Regions from separate parts of the Paeniglutamicibacter sp. MACA_103 genome, predicted to be linked through region 2. Evidence: predicted binding sites of a transcription regulator. Region 2 holds the regulator's gene; the other holds the start of a gene.
The links. The regulator LexA, encoded in region 2, represses DNA repair genes until DNA is damaged. The targets are predictions, from matches to a motif close to TCGAACANNTGTTCGA.

Region 1 (5,900 bases), on a different contig from region 2:
AGCACGAACCCGGACGGGTCCAAATGCAACATGATTGCGCGCCCGGGACCCAAAAGTCGCCTAGTCTAAGTTGTCATGAACAGCACTCCGGCCCTGCACCCGCTCCCGCGCGTCATCGAGATTGCGTCGCTGGCCGATTTCGACCGGCACGCGGCCACCGCGCTTGCCCTCACCGACAAGCGCCTGTCCGCCTCGATGCACGGCTGGCACGTGCAGTCGGTGGACCTGCGTGCACGCGGCGCGGTGCTGGAGAAGCTGCGTTCGGCCGGTTCGGTGTTCATGGGCTGCGAGATCGAGGGCAAGATCGAGCGGCGCCTGCGCGGGGGCGGGGCCTTGGTGTTCCCCGAGATCCCCGGGCTGCCCTTCGACCCCTACCGCGGGGAGCTGTACTCCGGGGGAGAGCTCTATGCAGGCCTGGAGGCCGGGCACTACGAGTCGGTGCCCGACGCGCGGATCTATGCCTGGCTCTCCCACCGCTACGGGGCCGGGGCCCACGACGCGCTGAACGCCGCGCTGTCCTCCACGCTGCACGACCACTCCATCGGTTCGCGGCTGGAATCCCAGATCCGCGACGGCGCGCTGGCCCACGCCCCGCTGGTCGGGGTCATGGGCGGGCACGCCCAGCAGCGCGGCAGCGCCGGATACGCGACGGCGGCTCGGCTCGGCCACGCGCTCTCCGGTGCGGGGTTCATCGTGGCCACCGGCGGCGGGCCCGGGGCCATGGAGGCCGCGAACCTGGGTGCCTACCTGGGCGCGGGAAGCGCCGAGAACCTGGCCGAGGCGCTGGAGATGCTGGCGGCGGAGCCCGGCTTCGCCCCGTCGGTGACCCGCTGGGCGCGTGCCGCCGCACTGGTGCGCAAGCGCTGGCCCTCGGGCTTGGCGAACCTGGGGATCCCCACCTGGTTCTACGGGCACGAGCCACCGAACATGTTCGCCACCCACATCGCCAAGTACTTTGCCAATGCCACCCGCGAGGCGGTGCTGCTGGAAAAGTGCTCCGGGGGCATCGTGTTCCTGCCCGGCGCCGCCGGGACGGTGCAGGAAATCTTCCAGGACGCCTGCGAGAACTTCTACGGGGCCGAAGGCAGCATCAGCCCGATGGTGCTGGTGGGCGTCGAACACTGGACCCGGACGCTGCCGGCCTACCCGCTGCTGGCAGAACTGTCCCGGGGCCGGGCGATGGAGGAGAAGGTCTTCCTGGTCGATGACCCGGCCGAGGCCGTGAGCATCCTGGTGGAGCTCAACGACGGCTCGATCTCCGGTGTGCGGGGGCTGGCGTGAGTCCCGCGGCGCCCGCCATTGGCATCGACATCGGAGGCACCAAGATTGCCGCCGGGCTGGTCGATGGCCAGGGCCGGGTTTCCCTGCATGCCCGGCACGCCACGGTCGGACACGACCCGGCCGGGGTCCTGGACAACGTGGCTTCACTGGTAGCCGAGCTTGGCGCCGCGTATCCGGAGGCAGCGGTCGGCGTCGGCGCTGCCGGTTGGATTGACCAGGCCGGAGGAACGGTGCTTTTCTCACCGCACCTGGCCTGGCGCAACGAGCCGCTGCGCGAGAAGCTCGAGGCGGCCACCGGCAGGCAGGTGCTGCTGTGCAACGATGCGGATGCCGCCGGCTGGGCCGAATACCGCTTCGGTGCCGCCCGCGGGCAAGACCACGTGGTTTGCCTGACCCTCGGCACGGGGATCGGCGGATCGATCGTCATCGACGGAAAGCTGCAGCGCGGACGGTTCGGGGTCGCGGCCGAGTTCGGGCACCAGACGATCGTGCCCGGCGGACAGCGTTGCGCCTGCGGGAACCGCGGATGCTGGGAGCAATACGCGTCGGGCAATGCGCTGGCCCGCGAGGGGCGCAGTCTCATGGCGGTCCATTCGCCGGTAGCCCATGCCCTGCGCGAAGCCGCAGGGAACGATCCCCGCCTGGTGACAGGGGAACTTGTCACGTCGCTCGCCGCGGCCGGGGATCCGGCATGCCGCGAATTGCTCATCGAGGCCGGCCAATGGCTGGGCCGGGGGATAGCGAACCTGGCCGCCGTGTTGGATCCGGGGATGTTCGTCATTGGTGGTGGGCTGGGCGCCGCGGTTCCGTTGCTGGTGGAAACCGCCGAGGCCACGTACCAGGAAAACCTGAGTGGGCGCGGATACCGGCCCTTTGCGGAAGTCACTCGTGCCGAGCTGGGCGCCGATGCGGGTTTGGTGGGTGCTGCCGACCTGGCCCGCAGGGCGCTCGCCGGCTGATTCATGGCCTCCTGCGGCCCTGGGCTCATGGGTGTGCCGGGGATGCGTGCGTGCATCCCCGGTGGCGTAGGGTGTGGGTTTCCCGCCCGTGGCGGCGGGTGGCTAAATCCGCTGGGGTGGCCGGCGCATGCCGCTGCCGGGCCGTGGTGGCGGAGCCGTGGAGGTGTAGCTGTGGCCGCTGGGGGTAGTGATTTTGAAGGAATGGCGGCCCCGTCCGGGCAGTGGTTCCTCGTGCCAGCCGGGCGCTTCCTTGGTCCGGTTGCATGTTCGACAGCGGCCAGAACCATTGATCTCGGTGGTTTTTCCATTGCGGCGAACCTGCAGGACGTGGTCGAGTTCCTCGATGCGGCCGTTGCAGTGAGGGGTGCGGCAGCGCTGGTCGCGAAGGGTGATGAAGCGCTTGAGATTTCCGGCGAAGCTGCGGGCCGCGGAGTCCATGGCGACCAGCTTGCCGGTGTCGGGGGTGGCGTAGAGGCGCCGGCACCAGGTGTCCAGTGGGTCCTCCGGGTCGCCGGCCACCAGTGACCGGGCCTTGGTGGCACTGATGTATCCGTGGCCCGGGATCAGCGCCGGTTCGTCGCCGTCGCCGGTGAGGCTCTCTGCGTCCATCATCAGCAGTAGCTCCACTGGTCGGGAACCGGTGGCCTTGGTGTCGGTGATCGCCTCGAAGACGGTGTCTGCCGCAACCTGGGCGTTGGTGCGCTCGTCCCCGGGCTCCCGGGGACGAGCGGTTTCGCGGCTGAGTACCTGCAGGATGGGAACGCCCTGGTCCAAGGGGAATTCGCCGACGATCCGCACGGTGTTTTCATTCACCTGGTATCCGCTGACATACCGCTTCTCGGTGGCGTCTTCTTCCTCTTGCTCGGCGGTTTCAGGTTCCAGAATAAGGGCCCAGTAGTTGACCATCTCACGTAGCGAAGCGGTCCCGGCTTCGAAGCAGGTGTGGGGGTCCTCCCACAACAGCTCGTCGATCATTCTCCGGTTTTCGATCTTGAGGTTCCGGGTGCCGCTAATGACCACGTGTGCCTGGTCCCAGGTCATGATGCCCTGGCGCAGGCCCTGACGGGAGCGCGGCAGATCTTTGGCGAGGATCCGGAAGTCGTTGGTTCGTTTGGCCCCGCTCCGCGGGGACAGATGCATCGCCAGGGCAACGTCCCCGCTGGAGCCCCAGGCGGGGTTCGTCTCCTTGACCCCTGCCCGCTGCCGATCGGCGACCAGGGAATCCTGGTAGGCGACACTGTGGTCGGCCTGCTTCGCCGTGGCGGCGCATTTCAAGGTTTCCAGTGCGCCGACGGCGGTCACCGCCTCATGGGTTCCTGTCAGTACCGGGGCTCCGTTCACCGCGGCGGCCAGGGACAGGATCCCGTCGGTTCCGGTGCGGGCCAAGTGTTCGGCAACCAAGGCGTCCATGTCAGCCCCGTCGGCCAGCAGCGCCTCGTAGCCTAGGTTCCTGCCGCCACCACCGCTGGTGACGGCGGAAGGGGTGCCGTTCGATGACGTCGTTGCCATACCTCTATTTTAGAACCGGTCACCTACAATTGGAAGATATTTTCATGAATATTAGAAAATATGTTCTAGTGAGGGTGGGGGCCGCCCACCCTTCCCGTCGAGTGCCTTCCCGCTCGGGCGCAGCCGGGAAAGATGCCGCCAAAACCCCGATCCCGGGAAACGGCGGCACATGCCGTTGTTCCTGCGGTGGGACCCCTAGGCCACGGAGCTGCCGAAGAGCAGGCCGAGGACGTAGGTGACCGCCGCGGCGCCCAGGCCGATGGCCAGCTGGCGCAGTCCGCGCTTGGCCGGGGAAGCGCCGGAAAGCAAGCCGACCACGCCGCCGGTGGCCAGCAGGGCGATGCCCACCAGCACCGCGGAGAGCAGGATCGCGGGGGTGCCGCCCATGCCGAAGATGAACGGCAGGATCGGGATGACAGCCCCGGAGGCAAAGAAGCAGAAGGACGCGGAAGCCGCACCCATGGCGGAACCGATTTCCTCGTGCTCCCGGGTATCGGCGGCAACCTTGAGCTCGGAGCGCAGGGACGTGGAGGGGTTGCAGTCGCAGGAGTAGATGCCCATGCGTTCGGCGGCCCGGTGCGCCGCGTCCTCGTCGCTCATGCCGCGGGCCTTGTAGACCAGTACCAGCTCGTTGGCATCCAGGTCGAGGTCCGGCGCCGCGGCCAGGGTCACCTCCGTGGGCTTGGAAGCCAGGAGCAGCTCGCGCTGGGAGCGCACCGAGACGTATTCGCCCGCGGCCATCGACAGGGCGCCGGCGAGCAGCCCGGCGATGCCGGAGAAGAGCACGAAGGTGGTTGCCACGCCGGTGGCGCCGATGCCCATGACCAGGGCCAGGTTGGAGACCAGGCCGTCGTTGGCGCCGAAGACCGCCGCGCGGAAGTTGCCCGAAAGCCGATTGCGGCCGCGGGTGGCCAGGCCGCGCACGACCTCCTCGTGGACGAGTTCGTCGGCGGCCATCTGGCGGCTGGCATCGGTGTCTGCGGCATAGGGGGAGTTGCCCTCGGCGCGCTGGGCCAGGGCCAGGACGAAGACCGAGCCGAAGTGCCGGGCCAGGAAGCGGAGCATGGTGCGCCGGATCGAGGGCCGGGTGCGCTTCTCGGCCTGCTCGCCCAGCAGCGAGCGCCAGTGTTCCTCGTGGCGGGTTTCTGCGGCTGCAAGTCCCAGCAGGACCGCGCGTTCCTCGCCCTGGCGCTTGTTGGCCAGCTCGCGGTAGACCGCGCCCTCGGCGATTTCGTCGGCCAGGTACTGGCGCCAGCGCTTGATCTGGGCGGGAGTGGGGGTTGGCGCTTGTTGCGTCATGCTCTCATCCTCATGTGGGCGTTCACGGCCCCGGGAGGCCATGAGGTGGGGAGGCCCAGCAGGAATACTTTGTGGGTACGTTGAGCCTCGGGCCACCAGGGTGGACCGAAGGTCTCGTTCGCCCAAGGCCGGGCTGGATTGCCCGTGGCCTCAGGTGGTTTGCCGGGTTACAACGCTGTAACCAGTATGTCGACGCACCGCTTTCCCGCCATTTCGGCGGGCCTGGGAACTACTCCCCTTCAACCCACGAGTGTAGCGCTCGGGAGGGCAAGTGAAAATTCGCTGAGACTAAAAATCCGGGCCTGGCCAGCCGGCTTTCCGGCCCGGGGAACACGCACCGACAGCTCCCCGGTGCGGGCGTCGAAGCGCGGCGAACCGACGGCGTTGGCCAGGGCCGCGGCCAGGGCCGGGGCATCGGCAACATGGTAGCTGTGCCAGGAACCCGCCAGTCGCAGTTCAACGACCGAGCGGTGGACATCGAGCAGGGGCAAAACGGAGATGGAAGATGCCATGGCGGGGGAGGCGGCCTTTCGTCAGCTCTTGCCGGGGCCAAGTGGTCCGCGGCCGCTTCTTCATCCGAACCACCCATGAACCTGGGGTTGGTGTGCGTCTTAGTCGGAGCTTGCCGACGCATCTCGTGAAGCTGGTGACAACTTTACCGCGATTCGGAGGCCCGCAGGATATTTGCCTGCAATTCCTTCCATGCCGAGTCGTCGTAGGGCGGCATGTTGGTGATGTCCCGGCGCAGCCCGGTGGAACCGTCGATGAGCTCCCGCAGGATGTCTGCATGCCCCGCGTGGCGTGCGGTCTCCACGTTCATGTGCAGCAGCAGGCGTCCGAGCGTGGTGTCGC
Region 2 (5,900 bases):
AAGCACTGCTCGGTGAGTGTTGATTCGCTGAACCAGGGGGCCAAGGCCCTGCAGCGTGCCCTGGAGGGCGTCCCCACCGGGCTCATGGCCCGCGGGCTGAACGAGGACCAAGAGGCCGCGATCAACCAGATCGCCGAGGCCGCGCGCGTGGTCCTCTCCGACTCCAAGCCCGAGGCCAACGCCCCGGCCGACGGCGGACGCCAGATGGCCCGCTCGCAGGTCATGTACCTGGTGGAGCAGTGCACCAAGATGCTTGAAATGACAGAGGAGCGCGAGGTGATCTGGGCGTCGCGGCCCGGCCACTTCAGCCCGGGGGAGGGCTACGTCCAGCCCGACGAATCCAGCCAGCCGACCTTGATGGTCGCGCCGCTCTCGGTCGCGGGGAAGCTCCGGGAAGGCCTCTTTGACGGCCGCACCGTGATCCTCACGAGCGCGACCCTGGCCATCGGGGCCGCCTTCGAGCCGGTTGCCGGTTCCCTGGGACTCGTGGGCGACGGCGCACCGACCTGGAACGGCGTCGACGTGGGCAGCCCCTTCGACTATCCCAAGCAGGGCATCCTTTATGTTGCCAAGCACCTGCCCAAGCCGGGGCGCCAGATGTCCCAGGAGACGCTGTCGGAGATCGAGGACCTGATCAAGGCCTCCGGCGGAGGGGCGCTGGCGCTGTTCACCTCGCGCCGCGCGGCCGAGGAAGCGGCCGAGATCCTGCGTGCGCGCCTGGACATCCCCATCCTGTGCCAGGGCGAATCCAGCATGAAGGCCCTGGTCGACCAGTTCTCCGCAGAGCCGGACACGTGCCTCTTTGGCACCATGACGCTGTGGCAGGGCGTGGACGTGCCGGGCAACGCCTGCCGCCTGGTCATCATCGACAAGATCCCGTTCCCGCGTCCCGACGATCCGCTGTCCTCGGCACGGAGCCGGGACGTCGCAAAGCACGGAGGAAACGGTTTCATGGCCGTGGCCGCAAGCCATGCCGCGGTGCGGCTGGCCCAGGGTGCGGGACGCCTGATCCGTTCGGTCAACGACAAGGGCGTGGTCGCGGTGCTGGACTCGCGGCTGGCCACCGAACGCTACGGGACCTTCCTGCGAGCATCCCTGCCACCGCTGTGGGCCACGCCGAACAAGGCCACCGTCATCTCCGCGCTCGAAAGGCTCAGCGAAGGCTGAGTCCCCGTCGCCCTGCCCCTGCCGGTTGCGGCTGATGGGCATGGAAACGAAAAACACCCTTGGGGGCCGATCACTGGATCGGCCCCCAAAGGTGTTTTGGGATGAGTTGCGGCGGCGGTCCTAGACCGAACGCATGACCGATACAACCTTGCCCATGACGGTTGCGGCGTCACCAAGGATCGGTTCGTATCGGGAGTTCTGCGGCAGCAGCCAAGTGTGCCCGTCACGCTGGCGGAAGGTCTTCACGGTGGCCTCGTCTTCGAGCAAGGCGGCCACGATGTCGCCGTTGTTGGCCGTCTGCTGGCGCCTCACGACAACCCAGTCGCCGTCGCAAATGGCTGCATCGATCATGGAGTCACCGCTGACCTTCAGCATGAAGAGCTCGCCGTGTCCCACCAGCTGGCGCGGCAGTGCGAAGACGTCCTCAACCACCTGGTCGGCCAGGATCGGACCGCCGGCGGCGATGCGTCCGACCAGCGGAACCATCGCGGTGTCCGCGGAGGTCGTCAGGTCCGAGACGTTCATCCCGTTGGCCGCCTTGAGGTCAGGCTGCCCCTCCACGACCTCGAGCTTCGCCTCGTTCTTGAGCTGCAGCGGCAGCAGGATCTCCATCGCACGTGGGCGGCGCGGATCGCGCCTGATGTAGCCAAGCTTCTCGAGCTGGCTGAGCTGGTGAGTCACGCTCGAGAGGCTGGCAAGCCCCACGGCATCCCCGATTTCCCGCATCGAGGGCGGGTACCCGTTGCTGCTTACGGAGCGCTGGATGGTCTCCAGGACCTTCTTCTGGCGAATGGTCAGGCTCTTCGCGTCGCGTCGAGGGGTTCGTTGTTCGGTCGTCATTGTCAATGCCTCATCCCGATCGTCGCCGGTTGCCCGCGCGTGCCGCAAATTGTCGGTGTGGGCTGATGTAGTAAATACATCGCCCCACAACCACCATCCTAGTAGACAAAGTCACTGCTTTCAAAGATTTGTTCGAACGGATCTGGACACGTGTCGTCGAAAAGTGCTAGAAATAAGATACGCACTACGAACACATGTTCGAAAGGTGCGTTCGAATAATCGTCGCATGTTCGATTGCGGCCCCCCGGGCCCCCGTCGGCAAAGCGAATTCAGAGGAAAGGCAAAGACGTGGCAAACACTGCTTTCTCGGCCCCGCTCCACCTTGTAACATCCAACGACTACCTGCCGGAGCCGCAGCCATCGCTGGCGCCCCTGCGGCTTACCCGACGCGGAAAATTCGTGCTGATCGGGCTGCCCATCTTCGTGGTGAGTGCCGCGGTTCTGATGCTCCTGGGCCTGTTCCTCTCCCCGGCCAACGCCTCGGCGGACATCCCGCTGGGCGTGGAGGCCGTCACCGTCACGGTCATCGAGGGCGACACCCTGTGGGGAATTGCCCGCGAATTCGCCCCGCAGCTCGAACCCCGCGAGGCGGTCCGCCAGATCGGCGACCTCAACAACCTCAACAGCTCGGTGTTGCTCCCCGGCGCGGAACTCTTCGTTCCCACCGGAAGCTAGGGCACCGTCCGCCGGAGCCCCTGGGTTCATTGAGAACCGATTATTACCCTGGGCACCGGCGAAGATTCTCGGGCCCACCGGCCCCCGCCGTAGACTTGACCCGTGAATGAACGGCTAAATCGCCTGGCAAATCTGCCCCTGCGAGAAAATCTTCAAGGTCTCGAACCCTACGGCGCACCCCAAATTGACGTACCCATCCAATTGAACGTCAATGAAAACACGCACCCGCTGCCCGCGGAAGTGCATCGCGCCATTGTCGAAGAAGTCTCAGCGGCCGCCGTCGGACTGAACCGCTACCCCGATCGTGAATTCACCGAACTGCGTGAACGGCTTGCGGCCTACCTCGGCCACGGGCTCGAGGCCGACAACGTCTGGGCCGCCAACGGCTCCAACGAGGTCCTCCAGCAAATCCTGCAGGCCTTCGGCGGGCCGGGACGCTCAGTCATGGGTTTCCCTCCCACCTACTCGATGTACCCCCTGCTGGCCTCCGGGACGGACACCACCTATGTCCCGGGTGTGCGTTCGGCGGACTACGGACTTTCGGCGGCCGATGCCGCGGCGCAGGTCCGCGAGGCGGCGCCGAACATCGTCATCCTGTGTTCACCCAACAACCCCACCGGTACCGCGTTGGGCCTGGATGTCGTCGAAGCGGTCTACGAAGCAGGCAAGGCCAGCAACGCCATCGTGATCGTCGACGAGGCGTATGCGGAATTCGCGCACACCGGGACGCTCTCGGCGCTTTCGCTGTTGCCCGGCCGCGAACGGCTCATCGTTTCGCGGACCATGTCCAAGGCCTTCGCCCTGGCCGGTGCGCGCCTCGGCTACCTGGCCGCGGCCCCGGAAGTCTCCGATGCCATCCGCCTGGTGCGGCTGCCCTACCACCTCTCGGCCGTGACCCAGGCAACCGCGAATGCGGCACTGAAGCACGCCGACATCCTGCTGGCCAACGTCGAGGCCATCAAGGTGCAACGCGACCGCATCGTCAACGAGCTCACGCGCATGGGCCTGCACCCGGCCTCCAGCGACTCCAACTTCGTGTTCTTCGGGGGAGTCAAGGACACCAAGGCCATCTGGGCGGGACTGCTCGAGGCCGGAGTGATCGTCCGGGACGTCGGGATTCCCGGCCACCTGCGGGTCACCGCGGGAACCGAGGACGAAACCACCGCGTTCCTTGTCCGTCTCGAGGAACTGCTCAATCAGGGTCCTCACACGCCCGCACGCTAAACTTGGGGGCGGTGGCGCTGGTGCCGGCGGGCGGCTTGCAGAAATTGCCGGCCGCACACCTGCCAGCCGCCGCCCCACATCCTCGTCTCAACGCCTGATCTAAAGGAATGTGCATGTCTGCCGAAAAACTCACGGGTCGTCGCGCTCGCCTCGAACGCATCACCAGCGAGTCCTCCATCTTTGTCGAGCTTGATCTGGACGGCACCGGCCGCTCGGAAATCAGCACCAGCGTCCCGTTCTACGACCACATGCTGACCGCGCTGTCGAAGCACTCGCTCATCGACCTCACGGTGCGCGCCACCGGCGACACCCACATCGATGTGCACCACACCGTCGAGGACACCGCCATCACCATCGGCGAGGTGCTGCGCACCGCACTGGGCAACAAGGCCGGCATCCGCCGCTTCGGCACCGCCTACGCCCCCCTGGACGAGGCCCTGGCCCGCGCCGTGGTCGACATCTCCGGGCGCCCCTACCTGGTCCACGGCGGCGAGCCGGCCGGCCAGGAATACCACTTGATCGGCGGCCACTTCACCGGTTCGATGACCCGCCACGTGTTCGAATCGCTGACCTTCCACGCCCAGATCTGCGCCCACATCGAGGTGCTCTCCGGACGCGATCCGCACCACATCGTCGAGGCCCAGTTCAAGGCCCTGGCCCGCGCCCTGCGCGATGCGGTGGAAATCGACCCGCGGATCGGCGACGCCATCCCTTCCACCAAGGGTGCGCTGTAGATGGCGGCCAAGACCGTCACGGTCCTGGACTACGGATCCGGCAACGTCCGCTCGGCCGTCCGTGCCCTTGAGGCCGCCGGCGCGCAGGTCAAGCTCTCGGCCAAGCCCGAGGACATCCTCGAGTGCGACGGGCTCTTCGTTCCCGGCGTGGGTGCCTTCGCCGCCGTCATGCAGGCGCTCAAGGACGTCGGAGCGATCCGCTGGATCGGCCGCCGCATCGCCGGGGGCCGCCCGGTGCTCGGCGTCTGCGTCGGCCACCAGGTCTTCTTCGACGAGGGCGTGGAGCACGGGATCCGCACCGAGGGGCTGGGCGAATGGCCTGGCACCGTGGAGCTGCTCAAGGCACCCGTCGTCCCGCACATGGGATGGAACACCGTCACCCCGCCGGCCGGAAGCAAGCTCTTTGCCGGGATCGAGGACGAGCGGTTCTACTTCGTGCACTCCTACGCGGTGCAGGAATGGAACTTCGACGTCGCCCAGCCCAAGATGGTCCCGCCGCAGGTGACCTGGGCCGAGCACGGGGTTCCGTTCATCGCCGGTGTTGAAAACGGGCCGCTCTGCGCCCTGCAGTTCCACCCGGAGAAGTCCGGGGAAGCCGGGGCCAAATTGCTGCGCAACTGGCTGGGGACCCTGTAAACCATGTGGTCCATCGTCCTCATGGGAGTCGCCGGCTTGCTGGCCGGCGGCGCACTCTCGCTGCGCCAGCAACGCGCCCACATCTCCTGGATCATCGCCGCCTGGGCGCTGGCCGGGGCGGCGCTCTTCTGCGCCTACCTCCTCACGCTCTAACCATCGGGCAACACACCGGCTTGATTCGGCCGGTCCTCCGCACCGCACCCACCGGCAGAAGCACGCCGGCCCGGAAAACCAAGGAATGATCATGACCGAGAACCAAAACAACATCCTGGAATTGCTGCCCGCCGTGGACGTGGCCGACGGCCAGGCCGTGCGCCTGGTCCAGGGCGAGGCCGGATCCGAAACCGGTTACGGCGACCCGCTTGAGGCCGCGCTGGCCTGGCAGAACGCCGGAGCCGAATGGGTGCACCTGGTGGACCTGGACGCCGCCTTCGGCCGTGGCCACAACACCGAAATCCTGGGCCGCATCGCCAGCGAACTGACCATCAAGGTCGAGCTCTCCGGCGGCATCCGCGACGACGAGTCCCTCGAACGCGCCCTGGAATTCGGCGCCACGCGCGTGAACCTGGGTACCGCCGCCCTGGAAAACCCGGAGTGGACCGCACGGGCCATCGCCCGTCACGG

Region 1: the regulator LexA is predicted to act here: its motif matches at 3,802-3,817, upstream of ACIPVK_RS06925 (DUF222 domain-containing protein).

Annotation. Positions count from the first base shown of each region.
Region 1 is NZ_JBIXLN010000010.1:96,014-101,913, forward strand. Features, by position in the region: gene ACIPVK_RS06915 (LOG family protein) at 76-1,281, shown strand; gene ACIPVK_RS06920 (ROK family protein) at 1,278-2,240, shown strand; gene ACIPVK_RS06925 (DUF222 domain-containing protein) at 2,343-3,749, opposite strand; gene ACIPVK_RS06930 (VIT1/CCC1 transporter family protein) at 3,945-5,048, opposite strand; gene ACIPVK_RS06935 (hypothetical protein) at 5,288-5,560, opposite strand; SAM riboswitch class IV at 5,580-5,691, opposite strand; gene ACIPVK_RS06940 (DinB family protein) at 5,704-5,900, opposite strand, start outside.
Region 2 is NZ_JBIXLN010000013.1:43,244-49,143, forward strand. Features, by position in the region: gene ACIPVK_RS08225 (ATP-dependent DNA helicase) at 1-1,167, shown strand, start outside; gene lexA (transcriptional repressor LexA) at 1,288-2,007, opposite strand; gene ACIPVK_RS08235 (LysM peptidoglycan-binding domain-containing protein) at 2,296-2,682, shown strand; gene ACIPVK_RS08240 (histidinol-phosphate transaminase) at 2,785-3,906, shown strand; gene hisB (imidazoleglycerol-phosphate dehydratase HisB) at 4,020-4,640, shown strand; gene hisH (imidazole glycerol phosphate synthase subunit HisH) at 4,641-5,276, shown strand; gene ACIPVK_RS08255 (hypothetical protein) at 5,280-5,429, shown strand; gene priA (bifunctional 1-(5-phosphoribosyl)-5-((5-phosphoribosylamino)methylideneamino)imidazole-4-carboxamide isomerase/phosphoribosylanthranilate isomerase PriA) at 5,521-5,900, shown strand, end outside.